DNA from 4 places in the Pseudomonas sp. GW822-FHT05A08 genome. Region 1 is predicted to be linked to each of the others. Evidence: predicted binding sites of a transcription regulator. Region 1 holds the regulator's gene; each other region holds the start of a gene.
What was found. Region 1 encodes sigma-54, which starts transcription at its own class of promoters, with help from an activator protein. Its sites were predicted from a motif close to ANTGGCATNNANNTTGCTNT; they were not measured.
Positions count from the first base shown of each region.

Region 1 (7,305 bases):
GGCACATCGGCAACAAGATCGCCGCCACCCTGGCCAGCACCGGCACCACCGCGTTTTTTGTCCATCCGGCCGAAGCCAGCCATGGCGACATGGGCATGATTACCCGGGACGATGTGATCCTGGCCCTGTCCAACTCCGGCTCGACCAATGAAATCGTGACCCTGTTGCCGCTGATCAAGCGCCTGGGCATCCAGTTGATCAGCATCACCGGCAACCCTGATTCGCCACTGGCCAAGGCCGCCGAGGTCAACCTCAACGTCCAGGTCGAGCAAGAGGCCTGCCCGCTGAACCTGGCTCCGACCTCCTCGACCACCGCCGCCCTGGTCATGGGCGATGCCCTGGCCGTGGCGCTGCTGGAAGCCCGCGGCTTTACCGCCGAAGACTTCGCCTTTTCCCATCCGGGCGGCGCGCTGGGCCGGCGCCTGCTGCTGAAAGTCGAGAACGTCATGCATGCCGGCGAGCAACTGCCGCAGGTCCAGCGTGGCACGCTGCTCAAGGACGCCTTGATGGAAATGACCCGCAAGGGCCTGGGCATGACCGTCATTGTCGAGGCCGACGGGCGTCTGGCGGGGGTCTTCACCGACGGCGACCTGCGCCGCACCCTGGACCGCACCATCGACATCCACCACACCACCATCGATGAAGTCATGACCGTTCACGGCAAGACCGCCCGCGCCGAAATGCTCGCGGCCGAAGCCCTGAAGATCATGGAGGACAATCGAATCAACGCACTGGTCGTGGTGGACAAGGACGATCGCCCGATCGGCGCCTTCAACCTGTCCGACCTGCTGCGCGCGGGAGTCATGTAATGAGCACGGATCTGCTGCAACGCGGCAAGAACATCAAGCTGGCGGTATTCGACGTCGACGGTGTACTGACCGACGGTCGCCTGTACTTCCTCGAAGACGGCAGCGAATTCAAGACCTTCAACACCCTCGACGGCCAGGGCATCAAGATGCTGATGGCCACGGGCGTGCAGACGGCGATCATCAGCGGCCGCAAGACGCCGGTGGTCGAGCGTCGGGCGAAAAACCTGGGGATTCCCCATCTATTTCAGGGTCGCGAGGACAAACTGGTGGTGCTGGACGGGCTTCTTGCCCAACTGGGCCTAAGCTATGAGCAGGTCGCCTACCTGGGCGACGACTTGCCCGACCTGCCAGTGATCCGCCGGGTCGGCCTGGGCATGGCCGTCGCCAATGCCGCCAGTTTTGTCCGTGAACACGCCCATGGCGTCACCCAGGCCCGTGGCGGCGAAGGCGCCGCCCGCGAGTTCTGCGAGTTGATCCTGCGCGCCCAAGGCAGCCTTGAAGCGGCCCACGCCGCCTACTTATAGAGCCTCCCATGCTGAGCAAAAAGATTCGCAACATACTGATCTTCGGCATCATCACCGTGCTGTTCCTGGCGGTGGGGTACTGGAACATCAGCCCGGAACGCTTCCTCGACAAGCCGGTCGCGCAGGTCGACGAAAGCGCCATCGACTACTACGCCATCAACGCCCGCAGCGTGCAGTACCTGCCCGACGGCAAGCTGCAGTACGAAATGACTTCCGACAAGGTCGAGCACCTCAAGGCCACCGAGGTGACCCTGCTGACCAAGCCGGACCTGCAGATGTATCGCGGTACCACCTTCCCCTGGCATGTCCAGAGCGAGCGCGGCGAAGTCAACCCGGACGGCACCGAGGTCGAGTTGATCGATTCGGTACGGGTTTCGCGCACCGACGAGAAAAATCGCAACCTGCTGATCACCACGACCCGCATGACAGTATTCCCGCAGAAGCAATATGCGCAGACCGATCAAGACGTTAGAATCGACGGCGCCGGCGGCGTGACGACTGGCAAGGGAATGAAAGCGTATTTGAAAGACGGCAGGATGAACCTGCTATCGAACGTAAGAGGACAGTATGAGGCTCGTTAAAACCCTCCCTATTTTGCTCGGTCTGGGCGCAGCACTGGGAAGCGTGAGCGCCTGGGCTCTGCCGAACGATAGCCAGCAACCGATCCGCATCCAGGCCGACGACGCTCAACTGGACGACAAGAATGGCGTAGCCACCTACAGAGGCGACGTGATCATCACCCAGGGCTCGATGAAGGTCACCGGCAATACCGTGACCATCACCCGCACCCAGACCGGTGATATCGACGTGGTGACCTCGGTGGGCAACCTGGCCTACTTCGAGCAGATTCAAACCCAGGGCGACACCAAGCCGGTCCAGGGCTACGGTGTGACCATCCAGTACCACGCCGCGCAGAACCGCGTCGTACTGATCGACCGCGCCAAAGTCGTCGACAAGGACGGCAACATCACCCAGGGCGAGAAAATCGTCTACGACACCAACAAGAAGCTGGCCAGCGCCGGTCGCGCCACCGGCAGCAAGGTCACCGAGTCGCGCCCACGGATCGACATGGTCATCCAGCCGAAAAAGAAAACTGACGAAAAGGCCCAGTAATGGCAACTCTGAAAGCTCAGCACCTGGCCAAGAGCTACAAGAGCCGCCAGGTCGTGCGTGACGTCAGCCTGTCCATCGACAGCGGCCAGATCGTCGGCCTGCTCGGCCCTAACGGCGCCGGCAAGACCACCTGCTTCTACATGATCGTCGGCCTGGTCCAGGCCGATCAGGGTCGCATCCTGATCGACGACCTGGATGTCAGCCACCAGCCGATGCACGGCCGCGCCCGTGCCGGGATCGGCTACCTGCCGCAGGAAGCCTCGATCTTCCGCAAGCTTTCGGTGGCCGACAACATCATGGCCATCCTCGAGACCCGCAAGGAGCTCGACAAGGCCGGCCGTCGCCAGGAGCTGGAAAGCCTGCTGCAGGAGTTCCACATCAACCACATTCGCGACAACCTGGGCATGAGCCTTTCCGGTGGTGAACGTCGCCGCGTGGAAATCGCTCGCGCCCTGGCCACCGCCCCCAAGTTCATCCTGCTCGACGAACCTTTCGCCGGCGTGGACCCGATCTCGGTAGGCGACATCAAGCAGATCATTCATCACCTGAAGGCCAAGGGTATCGGCGTGCTCATCACCGACCACAACGTCCGTGAAACCCTGGATATCTGCGAAACCGCCTACATCGTCAACGACGGTCAACTGATCGCCGAAGGCGACGCCGAAACCATCCTCGCCAACGAGCTGGTCAAGGAAGTTTACCTGGGCCATGAGTTCCGCCTGTAAGCCCTGAGGTGTTTGGCTGGTCGCCAGAGCGCCCGCCCCAATAAAACCCTGCTGTTTTTATTGTTACAGCGCTCTAGGCAAACACTTCAGTTTCAGGCATATAATTTGCTTATGTTTGGCGCTCACGCGCCCTGTAGTGGATGGCGCATGTGCGCCGGCGAATAAGGTGTTAAGCCCCTGCCATGAAACCATCGCTAGTCCTCAGAATGGGCCAGCAGCTGACGATGACACCGCAGCTGCAACAGGCCATCCGCCTGCTCCAATTGTCGACCCTGGACCTGCAACAGGAAATCCAGGAGGCCCTGGAGTCCAACCCGATGCTCGAGCGCCAGGAAGAAGGCGACGACTTCGATAACACCGATCCGCTGGCCGACAACGCCGAGCAGAAACCCAATACCGATATCCAGGAACCCTCCTACCAGGAAACCGCCCCGACGGTGGACAACCTCGAGGACGGCGAATGGAACGAACGCATTCCCAACGACCTGCCGGTCGACACCGCCTGGGAAGACGTCTACCAGACCAGCGCCAGCAGCCTGCCCAGCAACGATGACGACGAGTGGGATTTCACCACCCGCACCTCGGCCGGCGAAAGCCTGCAGAGCCATCTGCTCTGGCAGTTGAACCTGGCGCCCATGTCCGACACCGATCGCCTGATCGCCGTGACCCTGATCGACTGCATCAACAATCAGGGCTATCTGGACGAAACCCTCGAGGAAATCCTCGAAGCCTTCGATCCGGAACTGGACATCGAACTCGACGAAATCGAGGCTGTCCTGCATCGTATCCAGCAATTCGAGCCCGCCGGCATCGGCGCCCGCAACCTGGGCGAATGCCTGCTGCTGCAACTGCGCCAGCTGCCTGCCAAGACCCCTTGGCTGACTGAAGCCAAGCGCCTGGTCAGCGACTTCATCGACCTGCTCGGCAGCCGCGACTACAGCCAGCTGATGCGGCGCATGAAGCTCAAGGAAGACGAGCTGCGCCAAGTCATCGAACTGGTACAGAGCCTCAACCCACGGCCGGGCTCGCAAATCGAATCCACCGAAGCCGAATACGTGGTCCCCGACGTCATAGTGCGCAAGGACAACGAACGCTGGCTGGTGGAGCTGAACCAGGAGTCCGTGCCGCGCCTGCGCGTCAACCCACAGTACGCAGGCTTCGTGCGGCGCGCCGACACCAGCGCCGACAACACCTTCATGCGCAACCAGTTGCAGGAAGCCCGCTGGTTCATCAAGAGCCTGCAGAGCCGTAACGAAACCCTGATGAAAGTCGCCACCCAGATCGTCGAGCATCAGCGCGGCTTCCTCGAGTACGGCGATGAGGCGATGAAACCGCTGGTCCTGCATGACATCGCCGAAGCAGTCGGCATGCACGAGTCGACGATTTCACGGGTGACCACGCAAAAATTCATGCATACCCCACGGGGCATTTATGAACTGAAATACTTTTTCTCCAGCCACGTAAGTACCTCCGAAGGCGGTGAATGCTCATCCACGGCGATCCGCGCGATCATCAAAAAACTGGTCGCCGCGGAAAATCAGAAAAAGCCGTTGAGTGACAGCAAGATCGCTGGTTTACTGGAGGCACAAGGCATTCAGGTAGCCCGTCGTACCGTCGCCAAGTACCGTGAATCCCTGGGGATCGCGCCTTCCAGCGAACGGAAGCGGTTGATGTAGCCGCCGGGCTCGCCACAGCGTTCCAGTGGCAGGTCAATCGACCTGCCGCTTTATGCACTGGCAACGAAGGAGAAGCTGTATGCAAGTCAACATCAGTGGACACCAACTGGAAGTGACCGAACCTCTGCGCGCTTACATCGGCGAAAAACTCGACCGACTTGAGCGGCACTTTGACAAGATTACCAATGTGCAGGTAACGCTGGCCGTCGAAAAACTGAAGCAGAAAATCGAGGCCACGCTGCACATCCATGGTGGGGAAGTCGTCGCCAATGCAGAGCATGACGACATGTATGCCGCAATCGACTTGCTCACGGACAAGCTTGACCGCCAACTGAAAAAGCATAAGGAAAAGCAACTCCACCTTCTCCAAGGCACGGGTCGCTAACACTCCCCTCCCATGATCCGACTTGAAAGCATCCTGACCCCCGGCCGTTCCCTGGTGAACGTGCCGGGCGGCAGTAAAAAACGCGCCCTCGAACAAATTGCCAACCTGATCAGCCGCGAAGTGCCTGATCTGGAGATGCAAGATGTCTTCGAAAGCCTGATTGCCCGTGAAAAACTGGGCTCTACCGGTTTTGGCAACGGCATAGCCATTCCACACTGCCGCCTCAAAGGCTGTGAGTCGCCCATCAGTGCCCTGATGCACCTGGACGCTCCCATCGATTTCGACGCCATCGACGGCGCACCGGTCGACCTGCTGTTCGTACTGCTGGTCCCGGAAGCCGCCACCGATGCGCACCTGGAACTGCTCCGGCAGATTGCCAGCATGCTGGACCGCAAAGAAGTGCGCGACAAACTGCGCAGCGCCACCAGCAACGAAGCCTTGTACAAGGTTGTCCTGGACGAACAGAACGGTCAGTAATCATGCGCTTGATCATCGTCAGCGGCCGGTCCGGCTCAGGTAAAAGCACCGCCCTCGATGTACTCGAGGACAATGGCTATTACTGCATCGACAACCTGCCAGCCGGGCTGTTGCCCGAGCTGGCCGAACGGGCGTTGATCCACACCGAACTGACACAGCCCCTGGTCGCCGTGTCGATCGACGCCCGCAACCTGCCCAGCCACCTGTCGCGCTTCCCCGAACTGCTCGAGGAAGTCCGCAGCCGGCATATCCAGTGCGATGTGCTGTACCTGGACGCTGACGAAGAAACCCTGCTCAAGCGCTTTTCCGAAACCCGCCGCCGTCATCCCTTGAGCAGCAACAATCGCTCGCTGGCCGAGGCGATCCAGGACGAAAGCCACCTGCTGGGACCGATCGCCGACCTGGCCGATCTCAAGGTCAACACCACCAACCTGAACCTGTATCAACTGCGCGATACCATCAAGTTGCGCCTGTTGAACCAGCCGGAGCCGGGCACCGCCTTTCTGGTGGAGTCTTTCGGATTCAAGCGTGGCATGCCGGTCGATGCCGACCTGGTGTTCGATGTGCGCTGCCTGCCCAACCCGTACTGGAAACCCGAGTTGCGTGCCCAGTCCGGGCTCGACCAGCCGGTTGCCGAATACCTGGCCGCCCAGCCGGACGTCGAGGAAATGTTCCAGGACATCTCCAGCTACCTGCTGAAATGGTTGCCCCGTTTCGCCGCCAGCAACCGCGCCTACGTCACTATTGCCATTGGCTGCACGGGCGGCCACCATCGTTCGGTCTACTTGACCGAACGCTTGGGCCAAGTCCTGCAAAAGTCCCTGAAGAATGTCCAGGTTCGCCACCGCGACCTTAGCTGAAAGGATCTACCCCGCGATGCCTGCTCTGGAAATTGAAATCATCAACAAACTGGGCCTGCATGCCCGTGCCTCGGCAAAGTTCGTCGGCGTGGCCGGTCAGTTTCCTTGCCAGATCCGCGCAGGGAAAACGCCGGAGTCGATGGTCGACGGCAAGAGCATCATGGCAATGATGATGCTGGCCGCCGGCAAGGGCACCAGGATTCATCTGAAGACCGAAGGCGAACAGGAGCAGGAAGCGCTGGAAGCGCTGGTGGCACTGATCAACAACTTCTTCGACGAAGGCGAGTAAGGTCGGCAGGGCAAACCTCCCGAAAGGTACTCAAGCGAGTGCCGTATCCATGACCATCATCAGGCAAAAGCCGACACACAAGCCCAGGCTGGCCAGCTTCTCATGACCGTTGCGTCGGGATTCGGGAATCACTTCATGGGTCACCACCAGCAGCATCGCCCCCGCCGCCAACGCCAGCCCGAGCGGCAACAGCATCTCGGCCAGGCTCACCAGCCACGCACAAAGCAACGCGAACACCGGCTCCACCAGGCCTGAAGCGGCGCCGATCAGGAATGCCTTGACCCTGGACATGCCGGCGCCAGCCAGCACCAAAGCAATCACCAGCCCTTCCGGCACATCCTGCAAGGCGATGCCCATGGCCAGGCTGTCCGCCTCCGGCATGCCGCCGCCCGCAGACACACCCACGGCCATTCCTTCGGGAATGTTGTGGGCGATGATGGCAAACAC
Region 1 covers NZ_CM179511.1:1,295,884-1,303,188, reverse strand. Annotated here, with positions in the region: gene AC3RCP_RS05800 (KpsF/GutQ family sugar-phosphate isomerase) at 1-809, shown strand, start outside; gene AC3RCP_RS05795 (KdsC family phosphatase) at 809-1,333, shown strand; gene lptC (LPS export ABC transporter periplasmic protein LptC) at 1,342-1,914, shown strand; gene lptA (lipopolysaccharide transport periplasmic protein LptA) at 1,901-2,446, shown strand; gene lptB (LPS export ABC transporter ATP-binding protein) at 2,446-3,171, shown strand; gene AC3RCP_RS05775 (RNA polymerase factor sigma-54) at 3,354-4,847, shown strand; gene hpf (ribosome hibernation-promoting factor, HPF/YfiA family) at 4,927-5,232, shown strand; gene ptsN (PTS IIA-like nitrogen regulatory protein PtsN) at 5,245-5,709, shown strand; gene rapZ (RNase adapter RapZ) at 5,712-6,569, shown strand; gene AC3RCP_RS05755 (HPr family phosphocarrier protein) at 6,586-6,858, shown strand; gene AC3RCP_RS05750 (ZIP family metal transporter) at 6,889-7,305, opposite strand, start outside.

Region 2 (7,305 bases), 2.8 Mb from region 1:
AGGGCTGGAGGCTCGCCACCGGTGAGGATTTTCAATTGATTGGCGGTGGTGGCCTGTTGAACCTGGATCGAGCGACCGTTGAGTTCGTTCGCCGCCTGGCAATCGGCAAGCATTTGGGTCAGCACGTCACTCTGGGCCAGTAACTGGTCGCCGATCGAGGAGTGGCTGGCCAACTGTTCCAGGCCGGCGCGGCTGGCAGGAAGGTTCAGGCTGGCGAGGAGTTCGCTGCGTTTGCGGCCATGCTGCTCGAGCAAAATGATCAGGGCTTGCTTCTGCGCGAGAATCTCTTCCAGCAGCGGCATGTCGCGACCGTGCAGGGCTAGGGATTCGGTGCGCAGCAATTCCAGCAATTGTTGAGCTGGAGCAAAGTCGTCGGTGATCAGTTGCAGCAAATTAGTGTCGTGCATGTATGGCCTTGGGTTTTGAGCGTCCAAAAAACTGGCGCAGGCCTTATTGGCTAGCGCTGGGCTTCGAAATTAAGCAGTTTGCTGGCTACACGGTTGCTGTCGACTTTATAGCTGCCATCGGCAATCGCTTGCTTCAGCTCGGCCACGCGGGCGTTGTCGACGGCAGGCTGGTCGCGCAGCTTGTCAGTGATCTTCTGCAACTGTTGAGCCTCATTACTGAGGTGTACCGACTCCCCGCTGGTGCTGGCCTGTTCGGCCGGAGCGTTCAGCGGCGCGGATTTGTCGGCGTCGCCGGTTTCCTTGCTGGCGCTGGTGCGCGTGCTGCCGGTGAGTGAGGGAGAGCTGTTTAAACGGCTGAAATCGATGACCATGGTAAAAAACCTCTGGGTATTTGGACGCTTGACTTGTTTTCGGCAATACGCCGGAAAACTTTAGGCTCAAATATCGATAAGCCCGCACGCGCCGCTGTTGCCCTGCATGGGCCACAGTTTAGGGGGCAACAGTGCACAGCGCCAGTCGTCTACATGGCGACTTCCACCTGTCCCGGCGCGGTGATCCGCGCTTTGATGACCCGTTGTGAATTGAGGTTCTTGACCCGTATCTGCTCGCTCATGCCGCCATTGGACAAGGCTTCGCCGGGCATTTTCACGTTCAGCGTGCCGCTACGGGCAGAGATCACCACCTGATCGCCCTTGCGTACCACTTCCGCCTGTTCCAGGTGAACCAGGGTGACGAGCTGGTCGGCGACCATTGGTCGGACAAGCTTCTGCCCAATGGCCTGGTCCACTGAAGTCAGATAGCCCTGGTTGATCTGGCCGATATCGCGCTCGCGCAGCATCACGTCTTCGGGGCTGATGATGCCGGCGCGCTTGAGTGGCCGGGTGGTGGTCACCACCTCGCGGAACAGCTTGACCTGGGCGGGCACGAATACGGTCCAGGGCGAGGCGCCGTCGCAACGGACGCGAACGGTCACGCGTCCCAGCGGTTGCGCCGGGCTTTCCAGGGTCGCTGTCAATTCCTTGTCGCAGTGCGGCATGCGCAGCCGCGGGTCGAGTTGATTGACCTGGATCTCGTAGCGCCCAGGCGTTTGACTGGTGGCTAAATAGTCTTCTACGGTGAATTCAAGAAACCCCTGAGTGACGCCGATAAGTAGATCAGGCAGGGTTACCGAGTCAGCAACGGCAGGATGGCCAGGGTTTAAAAAAAACAAAGCCGACAGCCCGTACAGCAATCTGCGGTAGTTTGATGTCAGGCGTCGGGAAAATGTCGTTTTGGCGTTCATAACAGTTAAAAAGCAAGCGCCGTGCCGTTTAGCGATGAGCGCGCGTCGGAACTTAAGCTTTGGGGAGTCTGGGCATGGCTGGTGTAATGGATTCGGTGAACCAGCGCACGCAACTGGTAGGGCAGAATCGCCTTGAGCTGTTGTTGTTCCGTCTCGACGGGCAGCAGCTCTATGGGATCAACGTGTTCAAGGTTCGGGAGGTGCTGCAATGCCCCAAACTGACGTTGATGCCCAAATCCAGTCCTGTGGTGTGCGGTGTCGCGAATATTCGAGGGGCGACCATTCCGATCCTGGACCTGGCGATGGCCACCGGTTCAGGCGGGTTGCAGGATCTGAGCAACCCCTTTGTCATCATCACTGAGTACAACACCAAGACCCAGGGGTTTCTGGTGCGGTCGGTCGAGCGCATCGTCAACATGAACTGGGAGGAGATCCATCCGCCACCCAAGGGGACGGGGCGCGATCACTACCTGACGGCGGTGACGCGGGTCGACAATCAGTTGGTGGAAATCATCGACGTCGAGAAGGTGCTGGCCGAGGTCGCGCCGACGCCCGAGACCATTTCGGTCGGCGTGGTGGATGTCGAGACTCAGCACAAGGCTGTTTCACTGCGGGTACTGACGGTCGATGACTCGTCGGTGGCGCGCAAGCAGGTCACGCGTTGCTTGCAGACCGTGGGGGTCGAGGTGGTGGCCTTGAACGACGGCCGACAGGCGCTGGATTACCTGCGCAAGCTGGTCGACGAGGGCAAGAAACCTGAAGAAGAGTTTCTGATGATGATCTCCGACATCGAGATGCCGGAGATGGACGGTTACACCCTCACGGCTGAAATACGCAACGATCCACGCATGCAAAAGCTGCATATCATCCTGCATACTTCGTTGTCAGGTGTATTCAATCAGGCGATGGTGAAGAAGGTCGGTGCCGATGACTTCCTTGCCAAGTTTCGTCCTGATGACCTGGCATCCCGGGTTGTCGACCGGATCAAAGCAGCAGATAACAGCTAGGGATATCCATCCCTGGCGGTCACACGATTTAAGAGGCGGCATCATTGTCTACGGGTAATTTGGATTTCGAACAGTTCCGGGTGTTCCTGGAAAAAGCCTGTGGGATCTTGCTGGGTGAGAACAAGCAATATCTGGTGTCGAGCCGTCTCAACAAACTGATGGAACAGCAAGGCATCAAGTCCCTCGGGGAGCTGGTTCAGCGCATTCAGTCCCAGCCGCGCAGCGGTTTGCGAGAGATGGTGGTCGACGCCATGACCACCAACGAGACCCTATGGTTTCGCGATACCTATCCATTCGAGGTGTTGAAGAACAAGGTCTTGCCGGAGGCGATCAAGGCCAGCCCCAACCAGCGCTTGCGCATCTGGTCGGCGGCCTGTTCCTCGGGGCAGGAACCCTATTCGTTGTCCATGTCGATCGACGAGTTCGAGAAGACCAACATGGGGCAATTGAAGATGGGGGTGCAGATCGTTGCCACCGACCTGTCCGGGACCATGCTGAACAACTGCAAGACCGGCGAGTACGACAGCCTGGCGATCGGTCGCGGTTTGTCGGCCGATCGCTTGCAGCGCTATTTCGACCCCAAGGGGCCGGGGCGCTGGGTGGTCAAGGCGCCGATCAAGAGCCGGGTCGAGTTCCGCTCGTTCAACCTGCTGGACAGCTATGCCAGCCTGGGCAAATTCGATGTCGTGTTCTGCCGCAATGTGCTGATCTACTTCTCCGCCGAGGTGAAGAAGGACATCCTGATGCGCATTCACAGCACCCTGAAGCCGGGTGGTTACCTGTTTCTCGGCGCTTCCGAGGCGCTCAATGGATTGCCCGACCACTACCAGATGGTCCAGTGCAGCCCTGGGATCATTTACCAGGCGAAGTAAGATTGTCGTTGTTGAAAAAGAGAGGCCTTCGGGCCTCTTTTTTGTGCCTGCGATTTTGCCAGCGCAGGAGAGGCGGCAACCGCTGCATTGCCGCTTTGCTGACGTTTCGCGGAAATGCCTTGCCGCTTTTCTGGCATTGCCGCTTTGCCGCTGCCGGCAAAGCCTTGATTTACGGGCTTTTAGCACTTGGCACGCAGCTTGCTATATCCCGTTTACGAAAAATCTGGTCGAAGGTTTCCCGACATGAGCATCAGCTTCGATAAAGCGCTCGGCATTCATGAGCAGGCTCTTGGTTTTCGCGCCAAGCGTGCCGAGGTGCTGGCCAACAACATCGCCAACGCCGACACCCCGAACTACAAGGCTCGGGATCTGGACTTCTCTGCCGTGCTCGCCGAGCAGAACGAGAAAGCCAAGAACGGCACCTTTGCCCTGAACATGACCAACAGCCGGCACATCGAAGCTGAAGGTCTGGGCAGCGGCGACGAATCGCTGCTGTACCGCACACCGATGCAGCCGTCGATCGACCAGAACACCGTGGATGCCCAACTGGAACAGTCGAACTACGCCGAGAACTCGGTGAACTTCCAGGCCAGCTTCACGCTGCTCAACAGCAAATTCAAAGGGCTGGTGTCAGCCCTGCGCGGAGAGTAATCCATGTCCCTCGCCAGTGTTTTCAATATTGCCGGTAGTGGCATGAGTGCCCAGACCACTCGTTTGAACACCGTCGCCAGTAACATCGCCAACGCCGAGACAGTCTCCTCGAGCATCGACCAGACCTACCGTGCGCGCCACCCGGTGTTCGCCACCATGTTCCAGGGCGCGCAAAGCGGTGGCAGCGAGTCGCTGTTCCAGAATCAGGACGCGGCCGGTCAGGGCGTTCAGGTGCTGGGTGTGGTCGAGGACCAGAGCAACCTCGAGGCGCGTTACGAGCCTAACCATCCGGCCGCCGACGCCAAGGGGTATGTCTACTACCCCAACGTCAACGTGGTGGAAGAGATGGCCGACATGATTTCCGCCAGCCGCTCGTTCCAGACCAACGCGGAAATGATGAACACCGCCAAAACCATGATGCAGAAGGTCCTGACCCTCGGTCAGTGATAAGGGGCGACTCAGATGAGTGTTACCGATACCACCAGTGGCCTGACGCTCAAGGAGGTCCTTGCGAACTCCTCGAAGAAGACCCCGACCACCAGCAATGACGGCCTGGCGGCGGCCACCAATAGCGTCAAGGGCAAAAATGAGCTGGGCAAGGACGCGTTCCTGAAGTTGCTGGTGACCCAGCTGAAAAACCAGAACCCGCTGGACCCACAGGACAACAGCGCATTCGTTGCCCAGTTGGCGCAGTTCTCCACCCTGGAAGGGATCACCACCCTCAATACCTCGGTGAACTCCATCACTGGCAACTACAAGTCGTCCCAGGCCCTGCAGGCTTCGTCCCTGGTGGGTCGTTCGGTGATCGTCCAGACCGGTACCACTCAGGTCGACACCACCAAGAGCATGACCGGTTCGGTGACAGTGCCTACCGGAGTCAGCGGCGTCACCGTGACCATCACCGACAAGGATGGCAAAACGGTCAAGACCCTCGACCTGGGAAGCCAGAAGGCCGGCAGTACCAGCTTTGTCTGGGACGGCACCAAGACCGACGGCACCAAGGCCGATCCGGGCAATTACACCTTCAAGGCCAGCACAAAGATCGATGGCAAGGCGACCGATCTGGTCACCTACCTGCCGGCGACGGTCAACAGCGTCACCATCAGCCAGACCGGCGGTGAGCTGATGTTGAACCTTGCGGGACTGAGCAGCCCCGTGGCGCTCTCCAAAGTTCAAACCATTGGTATCTAGAGCCGACTAACACGGCACAAGGAGTGGAATATGTCTTTTAATATCGGCCTTAGCGGTCTCTATGCTGCCAACAAGCAACTGGACGTGACCGGCAACAACATCGCCAACGTGGCGACCGCCGGCTTCAAATCGTCCCGTGCCGAATTCGCCGACGTCTACTCGGCCACCAAATTGGGCACCGGTAGCAAGACCATAGGTAATGGCGTGCGCCTGGCCAACGTTTCCCAGCAGTTCGGCCAGGGCGACGTGAACAACACCGGCAACGTACTGGACATGGGTATCCAGGGTTCGGGGTTCTTCGTGCTGAGCGACAACGGCTCGCTGACCTACACCCGCGCCGGTACCTTCAAGACTGACAAGGACGGCTACATCACCAACACCGATGGCACTGCCCGCCTGCAAGGCTATGCGGTCGATGCCAATGGCAAGATCGTCAACGGCGTGCTGACCGACTTGCGTATCGACACCTCGAACCTGTCGCCGAAGGCCACCAGCTCGGTGTCCTCGACCATCAACCTGAACTCCACCGCGCCGGTCATCGACCAGAGCGTGACAGGTTTTGCCTTCGATCCGACCAAGGTGGAAACCTACACCAAGCAGTTCAGCACGCCGATCTATGACAGCCAGGGCAACGAGCACAAGCTGGACCAGTACATGGTGAAAACCGGTGCCAACACCTGGAAGACCTACACCCTGGTCGATGGTCGTAACCTCGATGGTTCCGCTCCGACCACCACCGGCGCTACGGCTCCAGTCGCATCGACCATGAATTTCGACTCCGCCGGCAAACTGGTTTCGGTCATCACTCCGCCTGCCACTACGCCTAATCCGGGCAACAACCTGACCCTGGCGGGTTGGGTGCCTGGCACTGTGACCAACGGTACGTGGAAGGCCAACGGTGCCAGCGCCAATCCCGGCGGCGTGACCATCTCCATGACCAGCACCACTCAGTTCAACGCCGATACCGCGCGTTCGCTGCCGGTGCAGGACGGCTACGCCACTGGCCAGATCACCAACCTGACCATCGACGGCACCGGTACCCTGTTCGCCAACTTCAGCAACAGCCAGAACAAGGCCATCGGCCAGATCTCCCTGGCCAGCTTCACCAACGAACAAGGCTTGCAGCCGGTAGGCGGCACCAGCTGGAGAGAAACCTACGCTTCGGGCGTACCGGGTTACGATGCTCCACAAACCGGTACCCTGGGTTCGATCGTGTCCAACTCCCTGGAAGAGTCGAACGTCAACCTGACCAACGAGCTGGTGGACCTGATCAAGGCCCAGAGCAACTACCAGGCGAACGCCAAGACCATCTCCACCCAGAGCACCATCATGCAGACCATTATTCAGATGACCTGATAATGGCTGGCTGACAGCGCTCGAAAAAAGCCCCTCACCGCAGGGGCTTTTTTGTGCCTGCAAGATTCATCCACCGTGGCCTGCTTCTGTAGGAGCGAAGCTTGCTCGCGATGAGGGATATGGCATGCGGAGGAGGTGTATCGGTCCTGCTGCGGCTGCCTGGCCCGCAGGGCTGTATTCGGCGGGTTCATTCCCGCGAAGCTGGCGATGGGGGCTTCTGGCAAATCGCGTGCAGCAAGTTGTGGGAGGGCTTCGTCCTCGAGTGCCGTCCGGCGCTGTGGCTTTTCCCAGGCAAAAGAAAACCCCCGGCAGGCCAGGGGCCTGTCGGGGGTTCGGATAAGCGCCGACAGGCGCCTATCGGCTCAGCTTATTGGCAAGCTTCGCAATCCGGCTCGTCGATGGCGCAAGCCTTCGGCACTGGAGCTGGACCGGCTGGAGCCGCCAGGACCGAGTCGTCTCCGTGGTTGCCGCCGCTGGAAACAGCGTTCAGCTTGCCGGTGTTGATGGTCGACTTCTCGGTGCTGGTCGCGGCCAGGGCA
Region 2 covers NZ_CM179511.1:5,356,227-5,363,531, reverse strand. Annotated here, with positions in the region: gene AC3RCP_RS23990 (flagella synthesis protein FlgN) at 1-407, opposite strand, end outside; gene flgM (flagellar biosynthesis anti-sigma factor FlgM) at 458-778, opposite strand; gene flgA (flagellar basal body P-ring formation chaperone FlgA) at 928-1,689, opposite strand; gene AC3RCP_RS23975 (chemotaxis protein CheV) at 1,764-2,696, shown strand; gene cheR (protein-glutamate O-methyltransferase CheR) at 2,741-3,568, shown strand; gene flgB (flagellar basal body rod protein FlgB) at 3,812-4,219, shown strand; gene flgC (flagellar basal body rod protein FlgC) at 4,223-4,666, shown strand; gene flgD (flagellar hook assembly protein FlgD) at 4,682-5,410, shown strand; gene flgE (flagellar hook protein FlgE) at 5,441-6,766, shown strand; gene AC3RCP_RS23945 (ribonucleoside-diphosphate reductase subunit alpha) at 7,134-7,305, opposite strand, start outside.
Region 2: flgB (flagellar basal body rod protein FlgB) is a predicted target of sigma-54. The motif match lies at 3,754-3,773, and genes of this name have one in related genera.

Region 3 (7,305 bases), 2.1 Mb from region 1:
TCGACCTCGCTGTGCAGCCAGACGAGGTCGCGGTCGTTGACCAGCACATCGTCGGCATGGCTCAGGCGATCTTCGCGGGTCGCCTGGGCCTTGAGAATCGCCTGGATCTGCTGTTCGCTGATCCGGTCGCGTTGCAGGGTCCGCTCGATCTGCAGTTGCTGCGGCACATCGATCACCAGGATCCGCTGGGTCATCGCGTATTGCCCGGATTCGATCAACAGCGGTGACACCAGAATCGCGTAGGGCGACTCGGCACGGGCCAGGTGGGCGGCGATTTCATCGGCAATCAATGGATGCAGCAAGGCTTCCAGCCAGAGGCGTTGTTGCGGCACCTCGAAGATCAGCTTGCGCAGTGCGGCGCGGTCCAGTTGGCCATCGGCCTGCAGCACGCTGTCGCCGAAATGCTCGGCAATGCGGGCCAGGGCCGGGCGGCCGGGTTCCACCACCCAGCGGGCGGCGTGGTCGGCATCCACCACATGAATGCCCAGGTCGATGAAGTGCTGGGCCGCGGCACTTTTGCCACTGCCGATACCGCCGGTAAGGCCGAGGATCCAGGGTTTGAAAACAGGCTTGGTCATCTGAAACCGACAAACTGCAAATAGGAGTCGGTTATTTGACCACCCCAGAGCAAGGCAATCCAGCCGGCAATGGCCAGAAAGGGACCGAAAGGGATAGGCGTGGACATTTGCGCGCGGTTGCGGCGCAGCATGGCGATCCCGGCCAGGGCTCCGGTCAGTGAGGCCAGCAGCAGGGTCATCGGCAGAATCTGCCAACCGCCCCAGGCGCCGAACATGGCCAACAGCTTGAAATCGCCGTGCCCCATGCCTTCTTTGCCGGTCAGCAGCTTGAACAACCAGTACACCGACCACAGGCACAGGTAGCCGGCCACGGCGCCCCACAGCGCATCGTGGAGGCTGACGAACAGGTCGAAGCCATTGACGATCAGGCCCAGCCACAACAGGGGCAGCACCAGCACGTCGGGCAACAGTTGATGATCGGCATCGATCAGGCTCATCGCCAACAGGCCCCAGCTCAGGAACAGCATCAAGCCGGCCTGCCAGCCAAAGCCGAAATGCCAGGCCACGAACGCCGAGGCCAGGCCGCAGGTCAGCTCCACCAGCGGGTAGCGCCGGCCAATCGGGGCCTTGCACGCGGGGCAGCGTCCGCGCAGCAGCAGGTAGCTGAACAGCGGGATGTTTTCCCAGGGGCGGATCGGGTGCGCACAGTGCGGGCACTGGGAGTGCGGGAGCAACAGGTTGTAGGCCGGCCCGGCAGGCTCGTCGGGCAGCCCGAGGATGTCACGGGCCTGGGCGTGCCAGTCGCGTTCGAGCATCTTTGGCAGACGCCAGATCAGCACATTGAGAAAGCTGCCGACAATCAGGCCCAGGATCAGCACCGATGCTACGAAGACCAGCGGGTAGCTGGCCAGGACCTCAGTCAATGACATGTTCAGATCGCTGTGCCGAGTTGGAAGATGGGTAAGTACATGGCGACCACCAGGCCGCCGACGAGGGTGCCCAAAACTACCATGATCACGGGTTCCATGAGACTGCTCAGGGTGTCGACCAGGGTATCGACCTCTTCCTCATAATGGATCGCGACCTTTTCCAGCATGCCGTCCAGGGCCCCGGACTCTTCGCCGATGGCGGTCATCTGGATGGCCATGCCGGGAAAGATGCCGGATGCGCGCATGGAAAAATGCAACTGCATGCCGGTCGCCACGTCCTGCCTGATGCGGTTCACCGCTTGCTTGAACACCTGGTTGCCGGTGGCCCCGGCCACCGAGCCCAGGGCCTCCACCAGCGGCACTCCGGCGGCGAAAGTGGTGGACAAGGTGCGGGCGTAGCGGGCCACCGCGGACTTGTACATCAGTGGCGCTACCAACGGCAGTTTCAGCAGGCCCACGTCCAGCCAGTGGCGAAAGCGTGGTGAGCGCCGGCGGGCATGGCGCAGGCCGAACACACTGAGCAACAGCGCGCCCACCAGCAGCCACCACCAGTGCTGCACGAATTCCGAGAGGGCGATGACCAGTTGCGTGAACACCGGCAATTGCGCGCCGAAGCCCTGGAACATCGACTGGAATTGCGGCACCACCTTGACCAGCAGGATCCCCGTCACCACCAGCGCCACGCAGATCACCGCCAGGGGATAAGTCATGGCCTTGCGGATCCGCGTCTTGAGGTTTTCGCTTTTTTCCTTGTAGGTCGCCACCCGCTCCAGCAGGGTTTCCAGGGCCCCGGCCTGTTCGCCGGCATCCACCAGGCTGCAGTACAGCTCGTCGAAGTACCGCGGCCTCTTGCGCAGCGCGCTGGTGAAGCTGCTGCCGGCGGCGATGTCCTGTTTCAGCTCGCCCATCAGTTTGCGCATGTTCGGGTTATCGAAGCCCTCGGCAATGATGTCGAACGATTGCAGCAGTGGTACGCCGGCCTTGATCAGGGTCGCCAGTTGCCGGGTGAACAGGCTGATGTCGCGGGCCTTGATCGGGGGCGTGCGCTGCAACAGCGAGCTGGACTTCTTCCTGACCCTGGCCGGGTTGATGCCTTGCTTGCGCAACTGGGCCCTGATCAGCGAGGGGGTATGGCCGCTCAATTCGCCGCGCAGTTTGCTGCCTTGCCTGTCGGTGCCTTCCCACAGGTAAACACTGACTTTTGCTGCTTTGACCGCCATGGTGTCGAGTCCCGGGTTGTGATGGATGTCCTCAGGGCCGGCAGTGCCCTGTGCGTTAGCGAGTGGACCGCTGCGCGGCGCGCGGCGTCCGGCTCATAGAGTTTGAATGGCCCGATACGTTCCTTGGATGGGGCGGGCAGTGAATGCAATCGATGATCGAATGACAGCGTAGCCCGTCACGACGACCGGCCCAGGGCACTTGGCTGACAAAAAGTGTCAGATAGTGCGACTTCTGGCGCTCACTGCCGCGGCTTCGCGCCGCTAAAGCCCCGTTCAGCCGGAGTGCAGGCGCTGGCACAGGCTGTGCTATGGCTGTGTGGTGAGTGCCCAGACCCCTGGATATCCCCTGCTTGGAGCAGATAGATGAAGTATCAGAAAGGTTTTACCTTGATCGAGCTGTTGGTCGTTGTGGCGATCATCGGCATCCTGGCCACCTTTGCCATGCCGCTGTATTCCAAATACCAGGCGCGGGCCAAGGTCACCGCGGCGTTGGCCGAAGCCTCGGCGCTGAAGGTCAACTTCGAGGACGTGCTGAACCAGGGCAGCGATCCGACCCTGGAGCTGGTGGGGGGTAAGGCGGCGACGTCGAACTGCACCATGACCGCTGCGGGTTCTGCCTCGACCGGAGCGGGAACAATCGGCTGCACCATCCTCAATGCACCGGCACCGGTGCTGAACAAGACCGTCACCCTGACCCGCACCACGGCCGATGGCTGGGTCTGCACCACCACTGTCCCTGCGGACTACTCCCCTAAAGGCTGCACCGCCAGCGGCAGCTGAGTCCGGTTCTCGCTTGCCTGGCGCGTGAAACGCCACGCGCCAGCGTGCCTTTGGGGAAAATATCGAGAATTCAGGAAGTTAGCTCGCCGGGAAGTGCAACTTGCATGCAGATTATTCACAGGTCATGCATTTTGCATGACCGCGAGTGCTTGGATGATTTTTTAATTCTTTGATATTTAAGGGCTTTATTGTTTTTCTGAACTTGGCATAACGCCTGCAATCTACTTAAGTAACCCTGCTGCCAGGACTTGGAGCAGGTTTTCCAGAAGAACAGGAGTTACTCGTATGAAGAAGTTCGCTATCGCTGCTGCAACTGCTACCGCTCTGACCCTGACCATGGCTAACGTCGCATTTGCCCAGACCACTCAAGCTACTCAGGCGCCAATGGTGCTCGCGGCGGGTGAAGTGACCAAGGCCAAGGAAGCCACTTCCGACACCTGGATCACCACCAAAGTCAAAGCGGATCTCGTAACTGAAAAAGGCATTCCTGGTACCGACATCAAGGTCGAAACCAACAAGGGTGTGGTTTCCCTGTCCTCCACCACTGCTCTGACCGCGGCGCAGAAAGAAACCGCAGTCAACATCGCCAAAAACATCAAAGGCGTGAAGGCAGTATCGGCTGACGGTTTGAAAACCGACTAAGCCTCAAGCTTCTTTCCTGGACAGGGAGAAGATGCGGTAGAGGATTCATCTACCGCTTCCTTGAAGGTTCATGCGAATGGCCACAGGGAAGTGGCTCCTTTTTGTAAACAGAACAGGCCCCGGCACAGTGTGTCGGGGCCTGTTCTGTTCATGGCGGGGGAAAACCGCCGGGCCGACCCGTTTCCGGGGCGGCGGGGAGGGTGGTTATTCGGCGTCCAGGTGCATGGGGGTAATGACCCGACCATCGCTTTCGGCCTGGCCAAGGTTGGCATCGATGAAGTAGACCCGGTCGTCCGCCAGTTGGCCCTTGTCCACCAGGAAGTCCTTGATGCTGCTGGCCCGTTCCTGGCCCAACTGGCGCAACAGCACATCGCTGCCACTCCAGAACTTGATCACGCCTTCACGCATTTTCGCGGTGCGCTCTTCCTTGCCCAGGTCCTTCCATTCGGCCGGTGGCTGGGTCTTGAGGCGTGTGCGATAGATGCCCTCCAGCAGCGGGGCTTTCTCTTTCTCCGGTACTTCCAGCAGCGACGCCTGGGCCGGCACCTTGTCGCCGCGACGCTGGAGCATCTTGTAGTAGTTGTACTGGTATTCCCGCTCCAGGCGTTGCTCGGCGATCAGCGGGCCATCGCTGCTCTGCGCGGCGGTGCCTTCGATCTCCAGGCGCAGGGCCGGACGTTCCTTGAGCGCATTGGACAGCTTGACCAGCGTTGCTTCCGATTCCGGGCTCAAGTCACTCGAGCCCGGGGCGAACGAGACACTGCCCAAGTCTTGCGAACCGCCACCCGCGACCAGCCCGCCAATCAGTTTGAACGGTGCCGCGGCAGCCTTGACGATCAGGTTGCGCAGGGTCTGCCAGACAATCGGCATGACGCTGAACTGCGGGTTGTTCAGATCGCCGGTCACCGGCAGTTCGATGGAGATCTTGCCGTCGACATCCTTGAGCAAGGCGACCGCCAGTTTCAGTGGCAGGCTCACGGCATCCGGGCTGTCGACTTTTTCCCCCAGCTCCAGTTGTTCGACCACCACTTTGTTTTCGGCCTTGAGCTGGCCGTTGGTGATGACGTAGTGCAGGTCGAGGTTGAGCCGGCCCTTGCGGATGCGGTAGCCGGCGAACTTGCCGGAGTAGGGGGTCAGGTTGGTCAGTTCGACGCGTTTGAAGCTGGTGGCGATGTCCAGGGCGGCCATTGGATCGAAGGGGTTCACGCTGCCCTTGATGGTGACCGGAGCATAACGGTCGACCTTGCCCTTGATATCGACGCTGGCCGGTTTTGCCTGGCGGCTGTCGATGGTGCCGATCTGGCCATTGAGTTGCTGGACGGCCGTGGCGAAGTTGGGGGTCAGGCTGAAGTCGGCGAAGTTGGCCGAACCGTCGTTGATGGCGATCTGGCCGATATGGATGCCGAGGGGTTTTTCCTTGGCGGCCGGCTTGGCTGCGCCTTTCGGCGCGCTGTCGGCCGGTTGCGGGATCAGCAGGTCATCGATGTTGGTGGTGCGGTCATCGTTGATCATGAAGCGCGCATAGGGCTGCATCAGGTTGACCTTGTTGATCGTCAGGCTGTCGCCGTGCTGATAGTTCAGGCCTTCGAGCACCAGTTGCTGCCATTTCACGAAATCGCGGGTTTTCAGGGTGTCCAGGGTGTGCAACTGGTCGACCTGGGCGCGGCCAGTCACGCTGAATGTCAGGGGATCGATGTTTTTCAGGTCCACTGCCAGGTCGCTGCCGAGCATGCCGCTGCGCAGCTCCAGGCGAATGAACGGGCTGATGTAGGACTGGGCGACCCGCAGGTCGATGTCCTTGGTCTGCACCGCCAGCTTGGCGGTCACCGGTTGCAGGTTGACCACGCCGTTGGCGAGGATCTTGCCCTGTTTGCCCACTCCGGTGTCGAGCTTGAGGTTGAAAGGCGACTGGTTGAGGCTGTCGAAGTTCTGCACGTCGACGTTCAGCGGGCCGACTTCCAAAGCTACGGCCGGCTTGGCCTGACGGTCCGCCAGGTGCACCTGGTAATTGCGCAGTTGCACGTCCTTGAGCAGCACCTGCCAGGGTTTGCTTGGCGCCGGAGCGGGAGCCGGCGGAGTATCGGCGGCGGCCGGAGCGGGCTTGGCGGCCGGTTTGGCCGGCTGGCTGGCGAACAGCTTCTGCCAGTCCAGTTGACCATCGGCCTCCAGGGCGGCCCAGGTTTCCAGTTTCTGACTGCGGATCTTGCCGACCACCACTTGCTGCTTGGCCAGGTCGACCGTGGTCTCACTGACGTCCAGGCGCTCCAGACGGGCCAGTGGCCGACCGTCCGGGGCCTTGATGGCAAAAGGCGCCACGCTGACCGAGGCATCGCTGAGCAGCAGCTCGGTTTCCTTGGACAGGTTCAGCTTGTAGCGGGTGTTGAGGTTCAGCACGCCGTCTTCGAGGACCAGGGGCAAGGCATCGCGGACATAGGGCCACCAGGCTTTCATCTGGCCGTCGGTGACTTTCAGGGTGCCTTCGGAGGCGATCGGAGTCAGGCTGAAATTGCCGCTCCAATCGATCTGACCGCCCGCGGGGCCCGCGGCGACCAGGGTCATGTCGGCACTGTCATCGGGCAGGGTGCTGAGGTTCTTCAGCTCGAGATCGAGTTTGTCGTAGAGGAAATCGATGGGCTCGCTGGGCCGCGCGTCCTGGAAGTGCACATAACCGCCCGCCAGCTTGATGCGCCCGATACGCAGGGGGAACGGCTTGGCCTCGGGGTCGTCCGGAGTGGGTTCGCTGGCGGGCAGGTTGAACAGGCCCAGCAGGTTGAGCTTGCCGTCCTTGGCGAACAGGATCTCGCTCTTGGGTTTGTCCAGCTCGATATCGGCCAGGTGCAGCGCGCGGGTCCAGAGGCTGTCCAGCTGCAGGTTGGCGTAGAGACGTTCGAAGGCCACCTGCTCCTTGCCCGGCTCGCCGATATTCAGGCCCCAGAGCGTCAGTTCGAGACTGAACGGGTTGAGTTCGATGCGCTGGATCTTTGCCGGTACCGTCGCGTAGTTGGCCAACTGTTGATTGGCCACTCGCAAGGCGATGCCCGGCAAAATCAGAAAGCCCAACAGGCTGTACAGGGCGAGAGCGGTCAACAAGGCGCCAATAGCGCGGATCAATCCTTTGGACATGCGAGGCTTCATCTATCTGAATCGGAAGTGCGTTGGAGTATGGCATGCGTTTCCGGTTCCGAAACAATCCCATGACGGTCGCAAACAGGATTG
Region 3 covers NZ_CM179511.1:6,062,862-6,070,166, reverse strand. Annotated here, with positions in the region: gene coaE (dephospho-CoA kinase) at 1-578, opposite strand, end outside; gene AC3RCP_RS27390 (prepilin peptidase) at 575-1,447, opposite strand; gene AC3RCP_RS27385 (type II secretion system F family protein) at 1,450-2,667, opposite strand; gene AC3RCP_RS27380 (pilin) at 3,031-3,447, shown strand; gene AC3RCP_RS27375 (BON domain-containing protein) at 3,733-4,089, shown strand; gene AC3RCP_RS27370 (DUF748 domain-containing protein) at 4,294-7,212, opposite strand.
Region 3: AC3RCP_RS27380 (pilin) is a predicted target of sigma-54. The motif match lies at 2,958-2,977, and genes of this name have one in related genera.

Region 4 (7,305 bases), 1.0 Mb from region 1:
GGCCAGTGGGCCGAGCAGGTACCAGACCATGAAGCTCAGGTCGAAGTAGAGGAAGGCCGCGAACAATGTCGGGGTGTGGCCGGATTTCCAGAAGCTTGAATTCATCGCGCACCTCAGCTGTTAAGAGTCTCGAAAGGAGTCATGAGCTTTTGCGTGGGGCGCCATTACGGCCGCTCCACCGGCCCCGGGCTGTGGGGCCAAAACGAAAAAACGCCGCAACCCGCATCGCCTGGAGCGAGAAGGGTGTGCGACGTCTTTGTCGTAGGTGGGGCAACCGCCGTTGGTTACCTGTGCCGATTACATAGCCAGATTTGTGCCAAGAGTTGCAGTCCAGGTGTCCCGGATCGCGGGCAAGCCTCGCTCCTGCAGAAACTCACGGTCGTCTCCGTAGGAGCGAGGCTTGCCCTCGATAGGCCACTGCCCCACAGTTGCGGGATTCAGCCCAGCAACTCGCTCATGGCGATGATCTGCTCGGCCACCTGGATCAGCTTCTGCTGGCGGCTCATGGCCTGGCGGCGCATCAGGGTGTAGGCCTGTTCTTCGTTGCAGTCTTTCATCTTCATCAACAGGCCCTTGGCCAGCTCGATGCGCTTGCGCTCGGCCAGTTGCTGGTCCCGGGCCTGCAGCTGCGCGCGCAAGGCCTGGTCGCTCTCGAACCGGGCCATGGCCACATCGAGAATGGGCTGCAGGCGCTGGGCCTGGATGCCTTCGACTATGTAGGCACTGACCCCGGACTTAATGGCGTGGCGCATCACGTCGGGGTCGTGCTCGTCGGTGAACATCACGATCGGCCGTGGCTGGTCGCGGCTGACCAGCACCACTTGCTCCATCACATCGCGGCTCGGTGATTCGGTATCGATCAGGATCACGTCCGGACGCACCGTTTCGACGCGCGTCGGCAGGTCGATGGTCAGGCCCGACTCGTCGATCACCTCGAAACCGGCTTCCATCAGGGCCGCCTTGAGCCGACCGACCTTCTTGGCGGTGTCGTTGATCAGCAGGATACGCAACATGGTCTCGGGCTCCTGTCAGCGGCTGGCGAGAAGAGGGGAGCTGTCGCTCATGGCGTGCAGCTGGAAGCTGCGGGCATAGGCGGCCGGGTCCGAACCGTCCCATAGCTTGCCGTCGATCAACTGGCTGCTGCGCATGTCCTGGCCCCAGGACGCGACGCCGACGGCGGTGGCGGCTTCACGATAGAGCTCGAGTTGCTGCACCTGGCGCGCGATGCCCAGGTAATCGGGGTCTTCGCGCAGCAGGCCCCAGCGGCGGAACTGGGTCATGAACCACATGCCGTCGGACAGATACGGCAGGTTGACCGCGCCTTCATTATGAAAGCGTAGCGCGTGCGGGTCCTGCCAGCGGTGGCCAAGGCCGTCGGTATATTCGCCGAGCAGGCGCGGCTCGATGCAGTCCAGCGGCGCATCGAGGTACTCGCGGGCGCTCAGCAGTTGCGCGGTGCTCTGGCGGTTCTCGCGGCTCTGCTCGATGAAGCGGCTGGCCTCGAGGATCGCCATGACCAGAGCCCGCGCGGTGTTCGGGTACTGCTCGACGAAGGCGCGGGTGCAGCCGAGGACTTTTTCCGGGTGGTCGGGCCAGATCGCCTGGCTGGTGGCCAGGGTGAAGCCCAGGTTCTGGTTCACCGCGCTGGCGCTCCAGGGTTCGCCCACACAGAAACCGTCGATGCGCCCGGCCTGCAGGTGCGCGACCATTTGCGGCGGCGGCACCACCACGCTGTCGACGTCCTGCAACGGGTGGATGCCCTGGGCGGCCAGCCAGTAATACAGCCACATGGCGTGGGTGCCGGTGGGGAAGGTCTGGGCGAAGGTCAGCCTTGCCCGGCTTTGGTGCACGTGCCGGTGAAGCGCTTCAGGAGTGGTCACGTTCAGGGCTTGCAGCTCCCGCGAGAGGTTGATGCTCTGGCCGTTCTGGTTCAGGCCCATCAGCACCGCCATGTCGCTGGCGTTGACCCCGCCGATGCCCAGGTGCACGGCGTAGATCAGGCCGTACAGGCTGTGGGCGGCATCCAGCTCGCCGCTCACCAGCTTGTCCCGCAGGTTGGCCCAGGACGCCTGGCGCTTGAGGTTCAGGGTCAGGCCGTAAGGCTGGGCGAAGCCCTGGGTGGCGGCGACCACCACCGAGGCGCAGTCGCTCAAGGCCATGAAGCCGAGGTTGATCGCGGTCTTTTCCGGGGCATCGCTGCCGTTGACCCAGGCCAGCGGGCTGACGGGGAGTTCATTCATGGGGTGGCGCCCTCGATAAAAAGCTTCCATAAAAAAACGTCGCACCCGCACGCCAGGCAGAGCCGGCGGGGTAACGACGCCTTTGTCTTTCGACCCACGCCGCCATTGGCCTGGGTGCTGATGCAGGTTGTGGTGCAAGGCATATGCCATTCACCGCTGATTTCGCCGCGTGCCTCGCCTGCGGCCCCCATGCCCGGCTATAATCGCCGCCTCATTTCGCCGCCACCGAGTCAAGCCCGCCCATGTATACCCTGGCCCGCCAGCTGTTGTTCAAACTCTCCCCGGAAACCTCCCACGATCTGTCCCTGGACCTGATCGGCGCGGGCGGGCGTTTGGGCCTCAATGGCTTGCTGTGCAAGGCGCCGGCGCAGATGCCGGTGAAGGTCATGGGCCTGGACTTCCCGAACCCGGTCGGCCTCGCGGCCGGCCTGGACAAGAACGGTGCGGCCATCGACGGCTTCGCCCAATTGGGTTTCGGCTTCGTCGAAATCGGCACCATCACTCCGCGTCCGCAGCCGGGCAATCCCAAGCCGCGGATCTTCCGCCTGCCGGAAGCCGAGGCGATCATCAACCGCATGGGCTTCAACAACCTGGGCGTCGATCACCTGCTGGCCCGGGTGGTGGCGGCCAAGTACAAGGGCGTGCTGGGGATCAACATCGGCAAGAACTTCGACACCCCGGTCGAGCGTGCGGTGGATGATTACCTGATCTGCCTGGACAAGGTGTATGCCCACGCCAGCTACGTGACGGTCAACGTCAGTTCGCCCAACACCCCGGGCCTGCGCAGCCTGCAGTTCGGCGAGTCGCTCAAGCAGTTGCTTGGCGCTCTCAGCCAGCGTCAGCAAGAGCTGGCGGTGCAGCATGGCAAGCGGGTACCGCTGGCGATCAAGATCGCCCCGGACATGACCGACGAAGAAACCGCCGAAGTGGCGCAAGCGCTGATCGAGACCGGAATGGACGCGGTCATCGCCACCAACACCACCCTGAGCCGCGTTGGCGTCGAAGGCATGGAGCATGGCGACGAGGCGGGCGGCCTGTCCGGCGCGCCGGTGCGCGACAAGAGCACCCACACCGTGAAGGTGCTGGCGGGCGAGCTGGCCGGGCGTTTGCCGATCATTGCGGTGGGCGGTATCACCGAAGGCAAGCATGCGGCGGAAAAGATCGCTGCCGGCGCCAGCCTGGTGCAGTTGTATTCGGGCTTCATCTACAAGGGCCCGGCGCTGATTCGCGAGTCGGTGGACGCGATCGCGGCGTTGCGCTGAGGACAGCGGCTTTTTGCGCGGCCAATAAAAAGGGCTCCTGAAAGGAGCCCCTGGGCCGCAGCCCGCCGTCCGGATGGGACGTGCGTGGTTAAGTCGTTACGTATTCAGATTTTGGTGTCGGAATGTGTGCCCTGTTTTAGCCGACGGCGTGAAGTTCGTTGAGTCTGTGGATTCCCGCAGTGCCGGTCATACCGTCCCAGTTGTCGCCGCGTCCTTCGCGCCAGCCATTGATCCAGGCTTGGCGTACCGACGGTAGAGTAAATGGGCAAAGCTCACGGGACTTGCCATGAACGCCATACTGATATCCGCGCAAAAATGCTCTTTCCAACGGATCACGCTTAAGTCTTCTCATAGGGTGTTTCCCTCACTTGTTGACTGTCTTATGTCCCGTCGGCCTCGTTTGAGGCCGGGCAGAATGCTTCTGCCGTTGGTGCTCGCTGCCGGCGTCGCGAGCGTGGCGTTGGCGTCATTGCGGCGCCAACCTGAGTTGATTTCTAACCAATGCGTCACAACGATGGAATGATCGTTTTGTCATAAGGACGTAACGATAATGATGTTGAGGCCATAAGAACGGCCTGCTTTACATCGGGTTGATCAGGCAAACCTCGCTCTGATCAGCCTCTTACTGGATGATGGGCTTAATGCTTTAGTGAGAATTCCATTCCGTTGCACTCAGGTATTATTCGATGAAAGGTCGAGTTATGACCTTTTGTTTCGCTGACTTTATTATCTGCCCCGGCATCTAAGCTCTTTTGACCCCAGTGGTCACCGCTAGCGGCGAGCTGAACAGCAGGGGCGGGACGGCACAGATTCGTGCCACGCGAGCGCTCTTCAAGAAAAGCGCTTGATTGAAAACCGGGCGGACGATGCGTTGTCCGTTCACTTATTGCTAAAGGCCCTGAACTCCCATGTCGGATCGCTACGAACTCTTCCTCACCTGTCCCAAAGGCCTTGAAGGCCTGCTCATCGAGGAAGCCGCCGGGCTTGGCCTTGAAGACGCGCGCGAACATACCTCGGCCGTGCGCGGCATGGCCGACATGGAGACCGCCTACCGCCTATGCCTCTGGTCGCGCCTGGCCAACCGGGTACTGCTGGTGCTCAAGCGCTTCCCGATGAAGGACGCCGAAGACCTCTATCACGGCGTGCATGACGTCGACTGGCAGGACCACATGCTGGCGGACGGCACCCTGGCTGTGGAGTTCAGCGGCCACGGCTCGGGCATCGACAACACTCACTTCGGCGCCTTGAAGGTCAAGGACGCCATCGTCGACCGGCTGCGCACGCCGACCGGCGAGCGTCCCTCCATCGACAAGCTCAACCCGGACCTGCGCATTCACCTGCGCCTGGATCGCGGCGAAGCCATCCTCTCCCTCGACCTGTCCGGCCACAGCCTGCACCAGCGCGGCTATCGCCTGCAGCAGGGCGCGGCGCCGCTGAAGGAAAACCTCGCGGCGGCGATCCTGATCCGTTCCGGCTGGCCACGTATCGCGGCCAATGGCGGCGCCCTGGCCGACCCGATGTGCGGCGTGGGGACCTTCCTGGTGGAAGCTGCGATGATCGCCGCCGACATCGCCCCCAACCTCAAGCGCGAGCAATGGGGTTTCACTGCCTGGCTCGGTCACGTCCCGGCCCTGTGGCGCAAGCTGCATGAAGAAGCCCAGGCGCGGGCCCAGGCCGGCCTGGCCAAGCCGCCGCTGTGGATTCGCGGTTACGAAGCCGACCCGCGGCTGATCCAGCCAGGGCGCAACAACGTCGAGCGCGCCGGCCTCAGTGAGTGGATCAAGATCTACCAGGGCGAAGTGGCGACCTTCGAGCCGCGCCCGGACCAGAACCAGAAAGGCCTGGTGATCAGCAACCCGCCCTACGGCGAGCGCCTGGGTGACGAAGCCAGCCTGCTGTATCTCTACCAGAACCTTGGCGAGCGCCTGCGTCAGGCCTGCCTGGGCTGGGAAGCGGCGGTATTCACCGGCGCACCGGACCTGGGCAAGCGCATGGGCATCCGCAGCCACAAGCAGTATTCGTTCTGGAACGGCGCCTTGCCGTGCAAGCTACTGTTGATCAAGGTGCAGCCAGACCAGTTCGTCACTGGTGAGCGGCGTACCCCGGAGCAACGGCAGATCGAGCGTGAACAGGCCGAGGCCGACAAGGCGCCGCTGGTTCCGCAGGAGCGCCAGTACAACAAGAACGGCAACCCGATCAAACCGGCGCCGGCGCCAGCCCCCGTGGTCGAGCAGGCGCGCCTGAGCGAAGGCGGGCAGATGTTCGCCAACCGCCTGCAGAAGAACCTCAAGCTGCTGGGCAAGTGGGCCAAGCGCGAAGGCGTCGAGTGCTATCGCGTCTACGATGCCGACATGCCGGAATATTCCCTGGCCATCGACCTGTACCACGACTGGGTGCACGTGCAGGAATACGCCGCGCCGAAATCCATCGACCCGGAAAAGGCCCAGGCCCGTCTGTTCGATGCCCTGGCGGCCATTCCGCAAGCGTTGAACGTCGACAAGAGCCGGGTGGTGATCAAGCGCCGCGAACGCCAGAGCGGCACCAAGCAGTACGAACGCCAGAGCGCCCAGGGCAAGTTCACCGAGGTCAGCGAAGGTGGCGTGAAGCTGCTGGTCAACCTCACCGACTATCTCGACACCGGGCTGTTCCTCGACCACCGGCCGATGCGCCTGCGGATCCAGAAAGAAGCCGCCGGCAAACGATTCCTCAACCTGTTCTGCTACACCGCCACCGCCAGTGTGCACGCGGCCAAGGGCGGCGCGCGCAGCACCACCAGCGTCGACCTGTCGAAAACCTACCTGGACTGGGCGCGACGCAACCTGTCGCTCAACGGTTTCTCCGACAAGAATCGTCTGGAGCAGGGCGATGTCATGGCCTGGCTGGAGACCTGCCGCGATGAGTTCGACCTGATCTTCATCGACCCGCCGACCTTCTCCAACTCCAAGCGCATGGAAGGGGTGTTCGACGTGCAGCGTGACCACGTTCAACTGCTCGACCTGGCCATGGCCCGGTTGGCCAGCGGTGGCGTGCTGTATTTCTCCAACAACTTCCGCAAGTTCCAGCTCGAGGAAAACCTGGCGGCGCGTTATGCCGTCGAGGAGATCACCGCCAAGACCATCGACCCGGATTTCGCCCGTAACGGCAAGATCCACCGGGCCTGGAAAATCACCGCCCGCTGAGGTTGATTGGATCCACAGAGCCTTGATTTTCAAGGCTCTTTGCTCTAGCCAAATTAGTGGCGAATAGCTATAACTCAATGCAAGCCCATGTGACGCTCACGTTCGCTGGCGTTATGAGTTTTGCTTATGTCGTTGCACTCGGTACGCCCGAAAATCCTGGGCTTCATCAGCGAAGACGTGTCGGCCTGGCTGGTCGCGTTAGTGGTATTGCTGTTTGGCTGTGTATTGACCGGGCTGCTGGCCTGGTCGACCCTCAATCTGTATCAGCAGCAGTTGCGCCAACGCTTCCAGCTGCTGGCCAGCGAACGTTATAGCCGCATCGAAGAGCGCTTCGAAGATCAGGAGCAGCGCCTGGATGGTCTCAAGCGCTTCTTCATCAATTCCGGCGCGGTCTCGCGCCAGGATTTCGACGGCTACACCCAACCGCTCTTGCATCGTACCCAGGCCTACGCCTGGGCGCCGCGCGTCAGCGGTGCCGAGCGTGCGCTGTTCGAGCGCATGGCGCAGGAACAGGGGGCGCCGGATTATTTCATTGCCGACCTGAATGCCGAAGGCAAGCTGCAGCGAGCCGCCGAGCGCGATGAGTACATACCGGTGCTCTACAGTCAGACCCAAAGCCCGCTG
Region 4 covers NZ_CM179511.1:2,313,027-2,320,331, forward strand. Annotated here, with positions in the region: gene AC3RCP_RS10515 (nitrate/nitrite transporter) at 1-105, opposite strand, end outside; gene AC3RCP_RS10520 (ANTAR domain-containing response regulator) at 438-1,013, opposite strand; gene AC3RCP_RS10525 (CmpA/NrtA family ABC transporter substrate-binding protein) at 1,029-2,240, opposite strand; gene AC3RCP_RS10530 (quinone-dependent dihydroorotate dehydrogenase) at 2,483-3,502, shown strand; gene rmf (ribosome modulation factor) at 3,639-3,854, opposite strand; gene rlmKL (bifunctional 23S rRNA (guanine(2069)-N(7))-methyltransferase RlmK/23S rRNA (guanine(2445)-N(2))-methyltransferase RlmL) at 4,411-6,681, shown strand; gene AC3RCP_RS10545 (sensor domain-containing diguanylate cyclase) at 6,808-7,305, shown strand, end outside.
Region 4: AC3RCP_RS10525 (CmpA/NrtA family ABC transporter substrate-binding protein) is a predicted target of sigma-54. The motif match lies at 2,372-2,391, and genes of this name have one in related genera.